3 regions of the Ruegeria sp. F12 genome follow, and region 1 is predicted to be linked to each of the others. Evidence: riboswitches for the same ligand, from Rfam matches in the RefSeq annotation. Region 1 holds a riboswitch; each other region holds the start of a gene.
The links. Region 1 has a riboswitch for cobalamin ahead of ACR0CA_RS02920 (CbtB domain-containing protein). Riboswitches for the same ligand answer to the same signal wherever they lie in the genome.
Positions count from the first base shown of each region.

Region 2: another riboswitch for cobalamin. It lies ahead of ACR0CA_RS19615 (hypothetical protein); the one in region 1 lies ahead of ACR0CA_RS02920 (CbtB domain-containing protein).
Region 3: another riboswitch for cobalamin. It lies ahead of ACR0CA_RS07160 (DUF1636 family protein); the one in region 1 lies ahead of ACR0CA_RS02920 (CbtB domain-containing protein).

Region 1 is NZ_JBQFOV010000002.1:41,548-46,377, reverse strand. It holds gene ACR0CA_RS02940 (DUF302 domain-containing protein) at 1-391, opposite strand, end outside; gene ACR0CA_RS02935 (DUF1636 family protein) at 519-875, shown strand; gene ACR0CA_RS02930 (hypothetical protein) at 872-1,366, opposite strand; gene ACR0CA_RS02925 (CbtA family protein) at 1,433-2,131, opposite strand; gene ACR0CA_RS02920 (CbtB domain-containing protein) at 2,136-2,306, opposite strand; cobalamin riboswitch at 2,343-2,547, opposite strand; gene cobF (precorrin-6A synthase (deacetylating)) at 2,591-3,334, opposite strand; gene cobA (uroporphyrinogen-III C-methyltransferase) at 3,327-4,055, opposite strand; gene ACR0CA_RS02905 (cobyrinic acid a,c-diamide synthase CobB) at 4,052-4,830, opposite strand, start outside.
Region 2 is NZ_JBQFOV010000020.1:48,965-53,794, forward strand. It holds gene ACR0CA_RS19600 (bifunctional 2',3'-cyclic-nucleotide 2'-phosphodiesterase/3'-nucleotidase) at 1-568, shown strand, start outside; RNA gene ffs (signal recognition particle sRNA small type) at 608-706, shown strand; gene ACR0CA_RS19610 (alpha/beta hydrolase family protein) at 701-1,579, opposite strand; cobalamin riboswitch at 1,716-1,934, shown strand; gene ACR0CA_RS19615 (hypothetical protein) at 2,019-2,426, shown strand; gene ACR0CA_RS19620 (protein-tyrosine phosphatase family protein) at 2,429-2,926, opposite strand; gene ACR0CA_RS19625 (DNA polymerase III subunit gamma/tau) at 3,065-4,816, shown strand.
Region 3 is NZ_JBQFOV010000004.1:84,213-89,042, forward strand. It holds gene ACR0CA_RS07150 (acetate/propionate family kinase) at 1-52, opposite strand, end outside; gene ACR0CA_RS07155 (bifunctional enoyl-CoA hydratase/phosphate acetyltransferase) at 45-1,439, opposite strand; cobalamin riboswitch at 1,677-1,876, shown strand; gene ACR0CA_RS07160 (DUF1636 family protein) at 1,979-2,323, shown strand; gene ACR0CA_RS07165 (ABC transporter ATP-binding protein) at 2,320-3,126, shown strand; gene ACR0CA_RS07170 (ABC transporter substrate-binding protein) at 3,123-4,070, shown strand; gene ACR0CA_RS07175 (FecCD family ABC transporter permease) at 4,072-4,830, shown strand, end outside.

The DNA of each region.
Region 1 (4,830 bases):
GGTCTCCGCCCTCATAGACATAGGGCGCGAAGACAAAGCTGGGAGTCTTGTAGGATAGGGTGGCGGTGCCGTCCTCGTTTTCGGTGACATAAAAGCGGATCGGTGCCTCGATCATCGCGTTCACTGATGTTTCCAGCACGCGCACCGCATAGTCGTTGTTGAAGGCACCAATGACCCGATTGCCGGGGATAGTGATCCCGCGCGATGCGGCGGCGTTGGTCGGGCCTGCCTGCGTGACGACGATCAGACCATTGGCTTTGATGGCATCCTTGGTGTCGGCAACCAACGCGTCGTAACTTTTGTCGGTTGCGTAGCTGGCCCAGCCCGACAGGGGCTCGTCTGACAAAGCAGGGGTCGCTATCAGGGCAATCGCAGTCCAAAGGGCTTTCATCTGGGCCTCCTGTTTCGGGGTTGCGACAGTGATGCCAGAAAGCGGGACAGGGCGCACTCACAATCTTGTGCGTTTTCCCGATTGCGCCGGCAGTTGGAAACCCTCAGAAACAGGCAAATGCCACCCGATGAGTTCCGAATTGGATCAGATGCGCCTGTTGATATGTTCGTCCTGTGCCGGTGCCCGCGATTGCGGAGCCGAGGTCAAAGCTGTCGAATCCGCCCTGACCCGCGCGGGGATTGAGGGGCGGGTTTCGGTCGATCAGCACGCCTGTTTCAGCGGATGTGCAGAACCCGTGGCCATCGCGCTGCAGGCCGATGGCGGGGCAACATATGTGTTTTCAGGGGTCGATGTCGCCTCGGACGCCGATGATATCGTGGCGACCTGCCGGACCTATCTGGAAAGCCCCAAAGGCTGGATCGAAGACGCCCGGCCTTGCGGGCGGCTCCGGATGTGTTTGCGGGCGCGTATCCCGGCGCTTTAGTCGACCTGTAGTGTGACCGCCGCGCTGACGGGGATGTTGTCGACCATCAGCGGGCTGTGGCTGTTTGCGTTCAGAGAGACCGAGACTTCGACCTCGCCCTGCGGCAGATGGTCGATATGCATCCAGTTACCGTACAGCCGGGCCAGTTTCTCTCCATTTACGTAGACATGTGCATGCCCCTCGCCGTCGACATCGGTCTTTGAGGCATTTTGTGGTGAGAACCGAAAGTTCTGCGGCATGACATGCAGGTTCCAGCCCGCCATAGGATCGGGCGTAAGAGCGATCTCAAGCCCCGGAGCATCAGCGCCAGCAGGCAGGTTGATGGCAGTCGAATGATCGTGTGCGGCTGCCTCGGCGTGAGATGAACTGTGATGTGCAGGATCGCCATGGTCATGGCCGTCGAAAGTAACGCCATTTGCAGCCGCAACCACAAATCCTGCACCACTGCCAAAAACTATGCCGATTGCAAACAGGGCAAGTGAGCGTGCCATTTTATGTTCCTTGATGGTAGTAGCAAACACGCCGAGCTGGTCTCGGCGTGTTCATAAGCGTGCTTGTCAGGCCGCAGCTTCGGCACGCTGGCTTTCATATCGCCAGAAGTACCCGGCGAATGCCCCGACCAGAACCCAGGCTACCAGTCCGATGCCAAAAGCGCGTGCGGCAAACAGCGCGCCGATCTCGGTCGGAACGGGGCCGGTGAACACGTCCGGCTCGGGCGCGCCGATCAGATGTGGGGCCAACAGCAGGGCGGCTGCGATCACATAGCTGATCAGGGTGCCGCCAAAGGCAATCAGCCACATGGCAACACCTGCTGCTGCGACGGTCGCAAACCACCAGATTTGACGCGCAGCGACATCGGCTGCTGCCACGCCGGGCACTTCTGGCGCGAGCGAGAATCCGGGTGCGAGGTGCACGGCAACGAACCCCGCAAGCCCCCACAAAACGCCGGTGCGCCCGTCAATCTTGTGGCCGTTGCCCTCAGCCACGGACATCAGCGCAATCATCATCAGCGCATAACCGGTATAGATAAACATCGTGAAAATAACGCTCAGCGCATCGCGGAACAGGTCCGAGAACATTCCCGGCAGCTCGGGGTGAGCACTTACGACGTCACCGCCGAAATGGACCAATTCGCCTGATTCATACAGTTCCGCGTGCAGCAACACAGGTTGCACAAAGACCAACTGCAGCAAGGCGGCAATCAGCCCCGCTGCAGCACCAGCGAACAACGCGCTGGTCAGGATACGGCTAAACATGGGTTTAGTGGCAGGGGAAGCCGGTCGCGTGGCGCACATCGTGGGCTGCGTCATGCAGGGCCGCGGCCTGAACGTGGCCGGTCAGCGTGATGACGCCAAGGCCCAGAACCACAGCGAACATAACCGGCAGGATACCAATGCGTGAGGTCGATGCGGTTGTTGCTTGAGTTGCCATTTTTAGTTCTCCTTTACCGTCGCACCCGACGGTTGGTGTTTTCATTCGTGCCTGGCAGGTCTCCTGGCTCGCGGGTCGATGCCTCTGTTCGCCTTCCCCCTGAAACTCAGGAGTGGCTGGTTGAACAGGGCTCACCGCTTACAGTCGCGGGGGCGGCTGTGGATTTGATCAACTCGGATCGCACCACATTCCCTCTTAGCTCGTCGCTGTGAACGACGGGACCAGACAGGTTCATCTAGCCTTCAAACCCCGCGCGGCGCAATCGTCATTCGCGACCAATTTGGTCAGTTCACGCACTTTTTGAGAAGATAGATATCCATGATCCACCCGTGATCGGCGCGCGCAGCTGCACGGGTGTCCAGAATCTGCTGCGCAACCTCAGCCAAGGGCCCCTTGATCAGAATTTCCTCTTTCATGCCCACGTACGCCCCCCACCAGATGTCATAATCTGCCATCTGAAGATGTTGGAACGAGCACTCACCATCCAGCATTACCGCCACGTTTGACGCACCGTCCGGCCACCCTTCGTCGCGAATCCGCCGCCCCGTGGTCACGATGTAGGGGGCACCCAGATCGTTGATCGGAATCACGTGGGCAGCCGTCAACGCCTGCAGCGCTGTAATGCCAGGGATCACCCGCGTTTCCGGCTGAGGGTCCAGCCGCTCTGCAATCCGCAGTGAACTGTCATAGAGCGATGGATCGCCCCAGATCAGCAGCGCAACATGCTGCACGCCCGGATGGGCGGCAATTGCCTCGCGCCAGCGCAGGGCGATGGCGTCGTGCCATTCATCCACTCCGCGCAGATACCCGTCATCAGACCGGCGCTTGGGGATGTCGAAATAGGCGATCTGCGGCGGCGTGTCGGTGACCTGCGCAATGATTTCTTCGCGCAGCCCGGCCAGATCGGCCTTGTTCTCGCCCTTGCGAGGGATCAGGATCAGGTCCGCCGCGCGGATCGCCTGCGCGCCCTGAAAGGTCACGTGGTCAGGGTTTCCGGTGCCGATGCCGATCAAGGTCAGGTCAAACATCGTCAAGCTCTGCCAGCGGGCCATAAAGGATCAGCGCAGGGGCGGTGCCGATTTCATCCGCCAGTTTCTCGGACAGCGCGCCTACAGTACTGAGATGCAGCTTTTGTTCGGGGGTCGAGACGGATTCGGCCATTAGTGCTGGCGTCTCCAGCGGGAGACCATGGGCGTGCAACGTTTCGACCAGCAGGGGAAAGGTGCGCTTGCCCATGAAGACGACCGTGGTCGCATCGGGGTCGGCCAGCGCAGGCAGGTTGAGGTCCTCGGGCAGTTTGCCGCTGACATCATGGCCGGTGACAAACTGTACTCGCCGCGCGGTTAGCCTTCGGGTCAGCGGGATGCCAGCCGCCGCCGCTGCCGCCACGGCCGAGGGGATGCCGGGGATGATCTCGTATTCGATCCCAGCCGCGCGCAGGGCGACCAGTTCTTCTTCCAGACGTCCGAACATGCCGCCATCGCCGGACTTCAACCGCACGACCCGCTGCCCGGTTTGCGCATATTCCACCAGCAACCGGCTGACATGGTCCTGCTTGGGCGAGGGGCGGCCCGCCCGTTTGCCCACGCCCACCAGATCGGCATCCTCGCGCGCATGGGTTAAGATCGGCCCGCTGCTGAGGTCATCAAACAGCACCGCATCCGCCTTTTGCATCCGGTCCACGGCCTTTAGCGTCAACAACTCCGGATCGCCCGGACCCGACCCGATGAACGAGACAAACCCACTCATACTGAGGCCTCCGCGATCAGGTGAAAGAACGTGCCGGTCACATTGCCGCGCACCGATCCGGTCTGAGGCCCTTCGGCGCCTTCTGCGTCAAACACGCGGGCCAAGGGCGCGTCGGGTTGTTCAATAATCGAGGAATAGTGGAACTCATGCCCCCGCAGGCCCGTGCCTACGGCAAAGCCGGGCATGGGGGCCAGCAGCTCGGCCCGGCGATACCCCAGATTGAACTTGCGCTTCTCGTAAGATGTCACCAGCCCCAACAACCCGGCCATCTGATGCGAGACACCCTCTTTATCGATCAGAGCCTGTCCCAGCGCCATATACCCCCCGCATTCCCCATGAACGGGCTTGGTCTGCGCATGTCTCCGCAACCCCTCCTGAAAACTCGATGCAGCGGCCAGAGTGCCTGCATGCAGTTCAGGATATCCGCCCGGCAACCAAACCAGATCGGCATCCGCAGCCGGGGCTTCATTGGCCAAGGGCGAGAAGGGCAACACCTCGGCCCCTGCCGCGCGCCAACCTTCCAGCAAATGCGGATAGGTGAAGGAAAACGCTGCATCGCGGGCCAGTGCGATCCGTTGCGCCGGGGGCCGCGGCAGCGCGGCGGACGATGGCCCATTCGGGCCTGAGGATGCCGCCCGCTTGATCGCCTCAAGATCGACATGCTCGCGCAGGAACTCGGCATAGCCCACAATTGCGCTTTCCAGATCGGGATGTTCAACCGCCTGGATCAGGCCCAGATGCCGCTCGGGCAGGGTCAGGTCTCCACGACGGGGCA
Region 2 (4,830 bases), on a different contig from region 1:
CGTCGCCGTCACCGGTTCGCAAATCGAAGACTGGCTGGAAATGTCCGCAGGCGTCTTTAGCAGGATGATCCCCGGCCAACGATGCGATCTGCTGGCCTCGGACCGCGCAGGGCATAATTTTGACGTCCTGCATGGGCTGACATACCGGATCGACCTTAGCCAGCCCGCTCGGTTTGGCGCAGATGGGGCACTTTTGCACCCATCGGCCCGCCGCGTCCGCGAGATTCGTTTCGAAGGCCAACCCTTGGATGCAGAGCAGACCTTTGTGGTGGCGTTGAATAATTACCGCGCAAATGGCGGTGGGCACTTCCCCTTTGCCGGGCGGGCGACGCGCGTTCCGCTGCCGATTCTGCCCCTACAAGATCTGGTCAAAAACTACGTGACTGCCGGGCCTCATTCCGGCACCGTGTTCGAGCGTCCGTTCCGTCTGTCCCCTGTGGCCGGGGCGTTGGCGGTTCTGCGTACAGGCCACAAGGCCTGGCATCATCTGGACGACATCGCCGAATTTGCACCCAACATCGCTGGAGAGGACGAGGCCGGTTTTCTGATGATCCATTTGACGCTCTGACGGGTTGTCATTTGCCGCGCACTTGCCTATATCGCGTGCTGAGAGGTTGGCGCGGGCGAGCGCCTCGCCAACCTGGTCAGGTCCGGAAGGAAGCAGCCACAACGAGCCCCGCTTGGGTCGATGTCCAACCTCTCACTTTTCTCCCACATGATCCTGGGCAATAAGCTGCGGCCAAACCGCTGCGTTGCGACGGGCGAACACGCCGATATGCCCGATCTCTTTCACCCCAAAATCTGACAGTGACAACAACCTACGCCGCGCATTCGGGCCATAAAGCTCGGCCAGGCGCCACACCGCTTTGGGCGGCACCACCTGATCGTCGTCGAATGCGATCAGATCGACCGGCACTCCCTGCTCGGCCCAGTGCGCCTCGGGCAGGGTCTTGCCCAAATCGGGCAGATAGTTCGTCGGTGCCGTGCACCATTTACGCCACTGCCAGTAGACCCGCGCGGGCAGGTCAGCCCCAAAGCCCAAAGCCCTGCCCGGCAAATACCCCGCCGCTTTGACAACCAACGGCGCATGGCCATACCAGAACAACCCCGCCAGTGCCTTGTACGGCCACGGGTGATCAGACAGGGTGACCAGCCCGGAGCAAACACAGATCATGCGGTCAATCTGCGCGATATCCGGCTGAACCGGGCCCAGCATTCCACCAACGGAATGGCCGATGCTCCATTGTTCCGCGTCCGGGAAACGTTTGCGCATTTCTGCGCGGGCAGCGGGCATGTCGATCAGCGCCCAGTCCGCCATGGTTACCTGCGAGTCCTGCAATCGGCCGGTCAGGGAATGGCCGAAATCCCGATAATCATAGGTCAGGCAAGCCATGCCCTGCTCGGCCGCCAGCCAATGGGCAAAATGCTGATAATAGTCGCGGGGCACGCCGGTCGCTGCATGGATTACCACAACTGTCTTGGGGGGCAAGGCAGGCAGATAGAGGCGCCCCGACAGCATCGCCGAACCAGACGGAAACTGGACATCTTCGGTCAAAACAGGATGCGTATTGTCCAACATCGCCCGCGCCTCATATTCTAAACTGTTTAGTTCACCCGCGCAGTCGGCCCTGTTCCGTCATCAGAGTCAAGCCGTGGGGAAATTGACCCAACGTCGCGCCGGTATTCAATGGCGCTTGACTCGAAGCCCGCTCAACCGCTAGCGATGGCGTGATGGTTCTTGTCCCTTTTCGGGATAGGATGAAAAGGGAACACGGTGCGGTTCTGCCCGGCATTGCCGGAACGAACCAAGGCCGAGACTGCCCCCGCAACTGTAAGCGGTGAGCAATGCCGAGATACCACTGGCCGAAAGGCTGGGAAGGTCGGCAAAGCCACGACCCGCAAGTCAGGAGACCTGCCATCGAACGAAAACCGAAACTCGGGCGGGGTGTCCGGGACAGGTCGTCAGCACGCTGTCAAACCTGATCCATGCCCCTCGTCCAGCGCGCGGAGGGCGCATCATGATCTGGAAGACCAAGACCCACGAATTCACCGCGACGGTATGCCAAAAAACCGGCGCCCCCTGCCCGGCACTGGCCCGAATGGCACGCGCCCTGACGGATGCAATGGCCACGGCCCGTCCGGCAACAACCGATGCGTTCGAGATCGAAGGCAGCAGCGACTTGACCCATTGCGCCGAAGGGTGCTCGGCCCGGTTTCGCGCCCAACCCGATCAGATCCGGGTGTTCTGCGGTGTGGCCGCCGACACTCCGGCCGAGCGGCTGGATCGCTATGCGGATATGTTGTTCGGAGCAGATTTCACCGCCCACGCAGCCAGCCTTTTGCCGACACCGCCCTGCGCGATGATGGAAGTGGTTACCACGGCGCCCCAGCCAGCCGCGCCGACCGAACACCAGCTTTCAGCCTGAATTCAGCTGCCCGTCCGGGCCGCCGAAGTGGCCCAGACCATCTGCGCCTCGGTCTCGACGGCGCAGGGACGTACTGTCCGTAGCATCTGCATAGCGGTATCTGCGGGCAGTCCGCTATCCGTCATCAACCGCAAAGCAACCATACCCGATCGCCCGCAGCCGCCCCGACAATGGACCAAAACGCCTCCGCCGCCGGACAGCAGCGCACGGGCCCGCTGGCTGACATTGGACCAAATGGCCTGTATCCGCGCATCCGGCGCACCAAAATCCTGGACCGGCAGGTGAGCCCATTCGACCCCGTGCCGCTCCAGATCGCCACCGAACGCCGCCGCTCCCAGGTTTTTCATCTCAGAGCTTGTGGTCATTGAAATCACCAGATCCGGTCGCCAGTCCTGCACCGTCTTCAGATCGGCCGCATAAGCACCTCCCGCGCCGGGCAGCGGAGATATCCCCAGACGACCCGGCCCCAGTCGCAGGGAATAGATGGCGAAATTATTCATGGCACGTTCCGATCAATCTGCACCGATGATGTATCGCCTGCGTCCTTGCTTGCAAATCGAATTTCCTGCGCTGCTGCTGTGGACGTGGGCGGCAGGGGTCACTACGCTGCATCGGACTCCGAATCCGACAGAGCAGATATGACCGACACGCCCAGCCCCGCCTATCAGGTTCTTGCCCGCAAATACCGCCCGGAAACCTTCGCCGATCTAGTCGGTCAGGACGCCATGGTACGCACGCTGAAAAACGCGTTCGAGGCGGATCGAATTGCGCAAGCCTTTATCATGACCGGCATTCGCGGCACCGGCAAAACCACCACGGCCCGTATCATCGCCAAGGGTATGAACTGCATCGGCCCCGATGGCGAGGGCAAGCCGACCACCGAACCCTGCGGCCAGTGCGAACATTGTGTGGCCATTATGGAGGGCCGCCATGTGGACGTGATGGAGATGGACGCCGCCAGCCGCACCGGCGTCAATGATATTCGCGAGATCATCGACAGCGTCCGCTACCGCGCGGCCTCGGCCCGCTACAAGATCTACATCATCGACGAGGTCCACATGCTGTCGACCAGCGCCTTCAACGCGCTGCTCAAGACGCTTGAGGAACCACCCGAGCATGTGAAATTCATCTTTGCTACCACCGAGATTCGCAAAGTACCCGTGACGGTTCTGTCGCGTTGCCAGCGGTTCGACCTGCGCCGGATCGAACCCGAAGACATGATCGGCTTGCTGCGCCGCATTGCCGAGGCCGAAGGTGCGCAAATCGCCGAGGACGCGATGGCGTTGATCACCCGCGCGGCTGAAGGCTCGGCGCGGGATGCGACCTCTCTGCTGGATCAGGCGATTTCACACGGTGCCGGGGAAACCAGCGCCGATCAGGTGCGTGCGATGCTGGGTTTAGCCGACCGTGGCCGAGTGCTGGACCTGATGGACATGATCCTGCGCGGCGACGCCGCCGGGGCGCTTACTGAGCTTGGCGCGCAATATGCCGAAGGCGCCGACCCGCTGGCCGTGCTACGCGATCTGGCCGAGATCACCCATTGGGTCTCGGTCGTGAAAATCACGCCGGATGCCGCCGAAGACCCGACCGTGTCCCCCGACGAACGCGCGCGCGGTCAGCAAATGGCAGAGGCCCTGCCGATGCGCGTCCTGACCCGTATGTGGCAGATGTTATTGAAGGCTCTGGAAGAGGTCTCAGCCGCCCCCAACGCCATGATGGCCGCCGAGATGGCCGTGATCCGCCTGACCCATGTTGCCGACCTGCCCAGCCCGGAAGAGTTGATCAAACGTTTGCAAGACACCCCGCCTCCGTCACCCAATGGCGGACCCGGCGGCGGAATGAGCGCCCCACCGCACGCCGTGCAGGCCCCCGTGGCCTCTGCCTATGCGCCACACGTCCGCGGCGGAGCAGGTGCACCGACGGCGGCACTGGCGCAGGATGTGCAGACGGCTCTGGCCCGCTACCCGACCTTCGAACATGTGGTCGAACTGATCCGCACCAACCGGGATGTGAAACTGCTGGTCGAGGTCGAAAACGGTGTCCGGCTGGTTTCGTACCAACCCGGACGGATCGAATTCACACCGACGGGCTCGGCCCCAACCGACCTGGCCGCTCGCATGGGTACCGCACTGCAACGCTGGACCGGCAATCGGTGGGCGGTGACGATTGTCGCCAACGGTAAGGCAGCAACCATCGCCGAAATCCGCGACGCCGCCGATCTGGCGTTGAAAGCCGAGGCGGAACAGCACCCGCTGGTGCAGGCGGTGCTGGCTCAATTCCCCAAAGCCAAGATCAAACGCATCGAAACCCCCGAAGAACGCGCCGCCAAGGTCGAAACCGAGGCCCTGCCCGAGGTCGAAGACGAATGGGACCCGTTCGAGGAGGACTAACCCTCCCGCGCCCG
Region 3 (4,830 bases), on a different contig from region 1:
CGAATTTCAGGGAAGAAGACCCGGCGTTCAGCGCCACAACATGATCAGCCATGGATTTTACCCTTGTTTGCATGCGCATGAAGCGCGGCTACAGCACAGGATGCCAATCGCGAGGCATCATCATCGGATCGTGACGTCAAAATGATGGGAACGGCCGCACCGATCACGACCCCTGCCGCCTCGGCATGAGAGATGAAGGTCAACTGTTTTGCCACCATATTCCCGGCCTCAATATTAGGAGCGACCAGAATATCGGCAGCACCGGCAACCTCTGACGTGATCCCTTTGGTACGGGCGGCGTTCAGATCAACCGCATTGTCCATCGCCAGCGGCCCATCGACCAACCCGCCGGTGATCTGACCGCGCTCGGCCATTTTCGACAGCAAGGCCGCATCGACTGATGACGGCATATGCGGGTTGATCGTCTCAACCGCCGACAACACGCCGACCTTGGGCTGTTCGATTCCCAAAGAATGTGCCAGGTGAATCGCGTTTTGCACGATATCCGCCTTGGTTTCCAAATCAGGCGCAATATTCACCGCCGCATCCGTCACCATGATCGGGCGCGACATGCCCGGAACATCCATTACGAACACATGTGACAGTCGCCGCCCTGTGCGCAGCCCTTTTTCACGACGCAAAACCGCGTGCAGCAACTCATCGGTATGCAGATACCCCTTCATCAGGGTCTGCGCGCGTCCGTCGACTACAAGATCCACGGCACGGTGCGCGGCGATGCCGTGGCTGCGGGCCTCGACAATTTCGATGCCAGACAAGTCGGCCCTCAGCTCAGCGGCAGCAGCGGCGATTTTATCGGGGTCCCCGACGAGGATCGGCGAAATAATATGATTGGCATGCCCCAGCAACGCGCCGCTCAGAGAGTTGGGCTCTTCTGGCGCAACAACGGCGGTTGGCATCGGCTCTAGTGGGCGCGCTTTTTCCAACAGCGCGTCGAAATGGCGGTGCCGCTGCACGATCAGGCCAGGGACCTCGACCGAGTCGAACTCCATATGCGTCGAAGGCGGTGTGACCTGAACGGTGCCGCTGAGAACCAGTGCATTGTCAACGACCCGTCGCACTTCGGCTGAGCAGAGCAGATCACCATCGTCGCGCTTTTCCTCAACAGCGACAAAGGCAGTCAGTTCTTCACCCGCAAGCACCGGGAGGTGGAAGGCCAAATCCGCGCGGCGAGTCTGCGTTCCGGCGCCGGGCATGTAGTTTCCCAGCACGGCTGCGACCAGACCGGCGGGCCACAGCGCGGGTGCGACGGCTTCGGCAAGGCCGTCGCCATCCCCGTCATAGGCTGCCAGATGCAGCGGATTGTGATCGCCCGAGGCCGAGGCAAAAGCATAAAGGTCGTCAACCGTGCACAAGCGGGTCAGTTGTGCCGCGTCGCCAACCTTGAGCTGCTCGAAGGTTTTGTTTTCCTGGATTTTCATAGCGTGCCAACTTTGGTTTTTCGGACGTCTTACCGACTTGGGTCGCGGGTTTAATTGATGCAGGTCAGTTCGGGGTCACAATAGTACGTCCATCACCCTTGAGCCCGCAAAACGGAGCCTCGGCTTTCAAATTTTGCTGCGTCGCAGCATAACTGATTGCCCACTGAGCAGCAATATCCTTTGCGCTGTCTTCACCGGAACGTTGCGGAATCCATATTGACCCATGCTCTGATCTGAGGCAGTGACGCTACGATGGTTCCCGATGCTGCACGCGCGGGATGAAAAGGGAATACGGTAAGGTGCAGACCAAATCCGTAACTGCCCCCGCAACTGTAGGCGGTGAGCGACGCCAATATCCCACTGGCCGGATCAGGTCGGGAAGGGTGGCCAAGCACAGACCCGCGAGTCAGGAGACCTGCCATCTCAAACGCAACCAAACCGGGGCGGGGTGTCCTGGAAAGAGGCTCAATGTCACATCGACCCGATGTCATCAGAACCGTTCCTCTCCCTGCCCGTCTGGCATGCAGGTGGGGCGGAGCATGACGGATCATGTGGTGCTGATCTGCACGACCTGCCAAGGGGCAGAGGCGGCGCTATCGATTGCCGAGGCCCTGCGCGAGCGCCTGCCCGAGGGCTACGGCACACGGATGATCGAGTGTATGGCCGGTTGCGATCACCCACTTACCGTTGGATTTCAGGCGGGTGCGAAAGCACAATATCTGTTTGGCGAAATTCAAACCTCGGCCGATATCGACGCTTTGGCCGCTTTCGCGCGGCAATACCAAAACAGTTCCACAGGTTGGACCAAGGCAACGGATCGCCCCGAGGCGCTGTTGCACAAGACCTTGTCGCGGATGCCGCCCTTGGCGACGGGGGCCACATGACCGAACATGCGTTCCTTCAGGTCAACGGCGTCGGTTATCACGCCTATCACGGCGAAGTTCTGCTTCAGGACATCACCTTTGCGCTTCACGAAGGCGCGGTTCTGGCCATCGCTGGGCCCAACGGCGCAGGCAAGACAACGCTGATGAACCTTCTATGCGGGTCCGAGCATCCTTCGGACGGCAATGTATTGTTCAAGGGGCGAAATTTGCGCAGCATGTCGGCGACCGAGCGTGCGCGGATGATCGCTGTTGTCAGCCAGCAGGAATATCCCGACGGGCGGCTCTCCTTGCGCGAGTATGTAGCGCTGGGACAGATCCCGATCCGGGCTGACCGCTCGGCCGAGGCCCATGCCGCCGATCTTGCGCGAATTTTGGACCTGACCAGCCTGAACGATCTGGCCGACAAGCGCATGGCGGTTCTGTCGGGCGGGGAACGGCAGCGCGCCCATATCGCGCGGGCATTGGCGCAAAACCCGGCACTGCTGTTTCTGGACGAGCCCACCAACCATCTGGACCCGGACGCCAAGGGGCGGATGTTGTCACTGGTGGCCGGGCTGGGAATCACAGTGGTGATGATCGTCCACGATCTGGTCATGATCCCGGAATTTGCGACGCATGTCGCGCTGATGAAATCCACCCGTCTTACCGGGTTCGGACCTGTGGCCGACGTGCTGACCACCGACCGCGTGCGTGACACGTTCGGTGTCGATTACCTGTTTTTCCAGCACGAGGGCCGCTTGATCCCGGCGCTGGACATCCGAAAAACCTCAGTTTCCAACCCTGTTAGGAGCATTTCCGAATGAAACACATCTTGTCCGTGGCGCTGGTTACAGCCATGGCGGGCGGTGCCGCCGCGCATGAAGTTACCGTCGACAATTGCGGCGAACCGCTGGTGTTTGAAACCCAGCCCGAGCGTCTGGTCGTGCATGACATGAACATGACCGACATGGCCTTTGCACTGGGTCTACAAGACAAGATCGTCGGCCTGACCGGGATTACCGGCTGGTACAAAACCAGCCCCGAGTTCGACTCGCTGCGCGGCGATATCCCGGAACTGGCCCCGAAATATCCGACGGTCGAGAACCTGGTGGCCGTTGAACCCGACCTGTTCTTTGCCGGTTGGTACTACGGAATGCGGCCCGGCGGTGATGTGACACCGGAAACGCTGGCGCCCTTCGGGATCAAGACTATGATCCTGTCGGAAAGCTGCGTTCACCTGCATAAGGACCGCCCAAAGGCCAGCATGGACCTGCTGTTTGACGATGTCCTGCGTCTGGGCAAGGTCATGCATGTTGAAGACAAGGCCGAAGCGTTGGTTTCAGGCTGGAAAGACGAGCTGGCCGCGATTGAAGCGAAAACCGCCGATCTGCCGAAACCGCGCGTGTTCCTGCTGGACGGGCCCGCTGATGCGCCCTTCACCGCCGGAAAATACGCCATCCCTGATGCGATGATTGCCGCTGCGGGCGGTCAGAACGTGACCCATGACATGGATACAAGCTGGGGCCGTAGCTCTTGGGAGGCCGTCGCCGCCGCGAACCCCGAGTTCCTGGTGCTGTTGGACTATCAAACCGGAAATGGCGCGGCGGATACGTTCAAATTTCTGCAAGAACACCCGGTGATGTCGCAAACCGATGCGGTCAAAAACGAACGCTGGATCGGTCTGCGGTACGAAGAACTAACGCCGGGACCCGCGAACATTCAGGCGATCTCGAAAATGGCACAGGCCATGCATAAGGGCCTGAACTAATTTGGGCCGTCTGGGGCTGACACTTTTGGTGGGGGCGGTCATTCTGGCCGCCCTTCTTCTGGTTTCAACAATCTACGGAACCACATCCATCCCTCTGTCCGATACATTCAAGGCCATATTGCTGGGCACAGGCCTTGTGGATGGGGACGTGTCGCCCCTGCACCGTATCGTCTTTGACCTGCGCCTGCCCCGCGCGCTGTTTGCGGCCGTGATCGGCGCTGGTTTGGGGATTGTCGGCGTTGTCTTGCAGACAACCACTCGGAACGATCTGGCCGACCCGTTTCTGTTCGGGCTGTCTTCGGGCGCTGCAGCGGGTGCTGTGTTCGTCATCACCGTAACCGGGGACATTCTGGGGTTCTGGACCTTGCCGCTGGCGGCGTTTTGCGGAGGGCTGGTGGCCTCTGGCATCGTGCTGGCTTTGGTACACGGATTGCGGACGAGCGCGCCTGAGAAATTGATCCTAGCCGGGCTTGCGGTGTCCTTCCTGTTCTCAGCCCTAACCAATTACCTGATTTTCGCAGGCGATAACCGTGCTGCCCATTCCGTCATCTTCTGGATGCTTGGCGGTTTGGGTCTGGCGCGATGGGAAACCTTCCCGCTGGTCTGCGCCGGGCTGGCGCTTATTCTGGCCTATGCCCTCTATCGTAGCCGCTGGCTGGATGCGCTGCTGACCGGAGATGTCACGGCAACAACACTGGGCGTTCCGGTTCAGTCGCTACGGTTCAAAATGTTCTTTGTTGCTGCGCTCGCGACCGCCGTT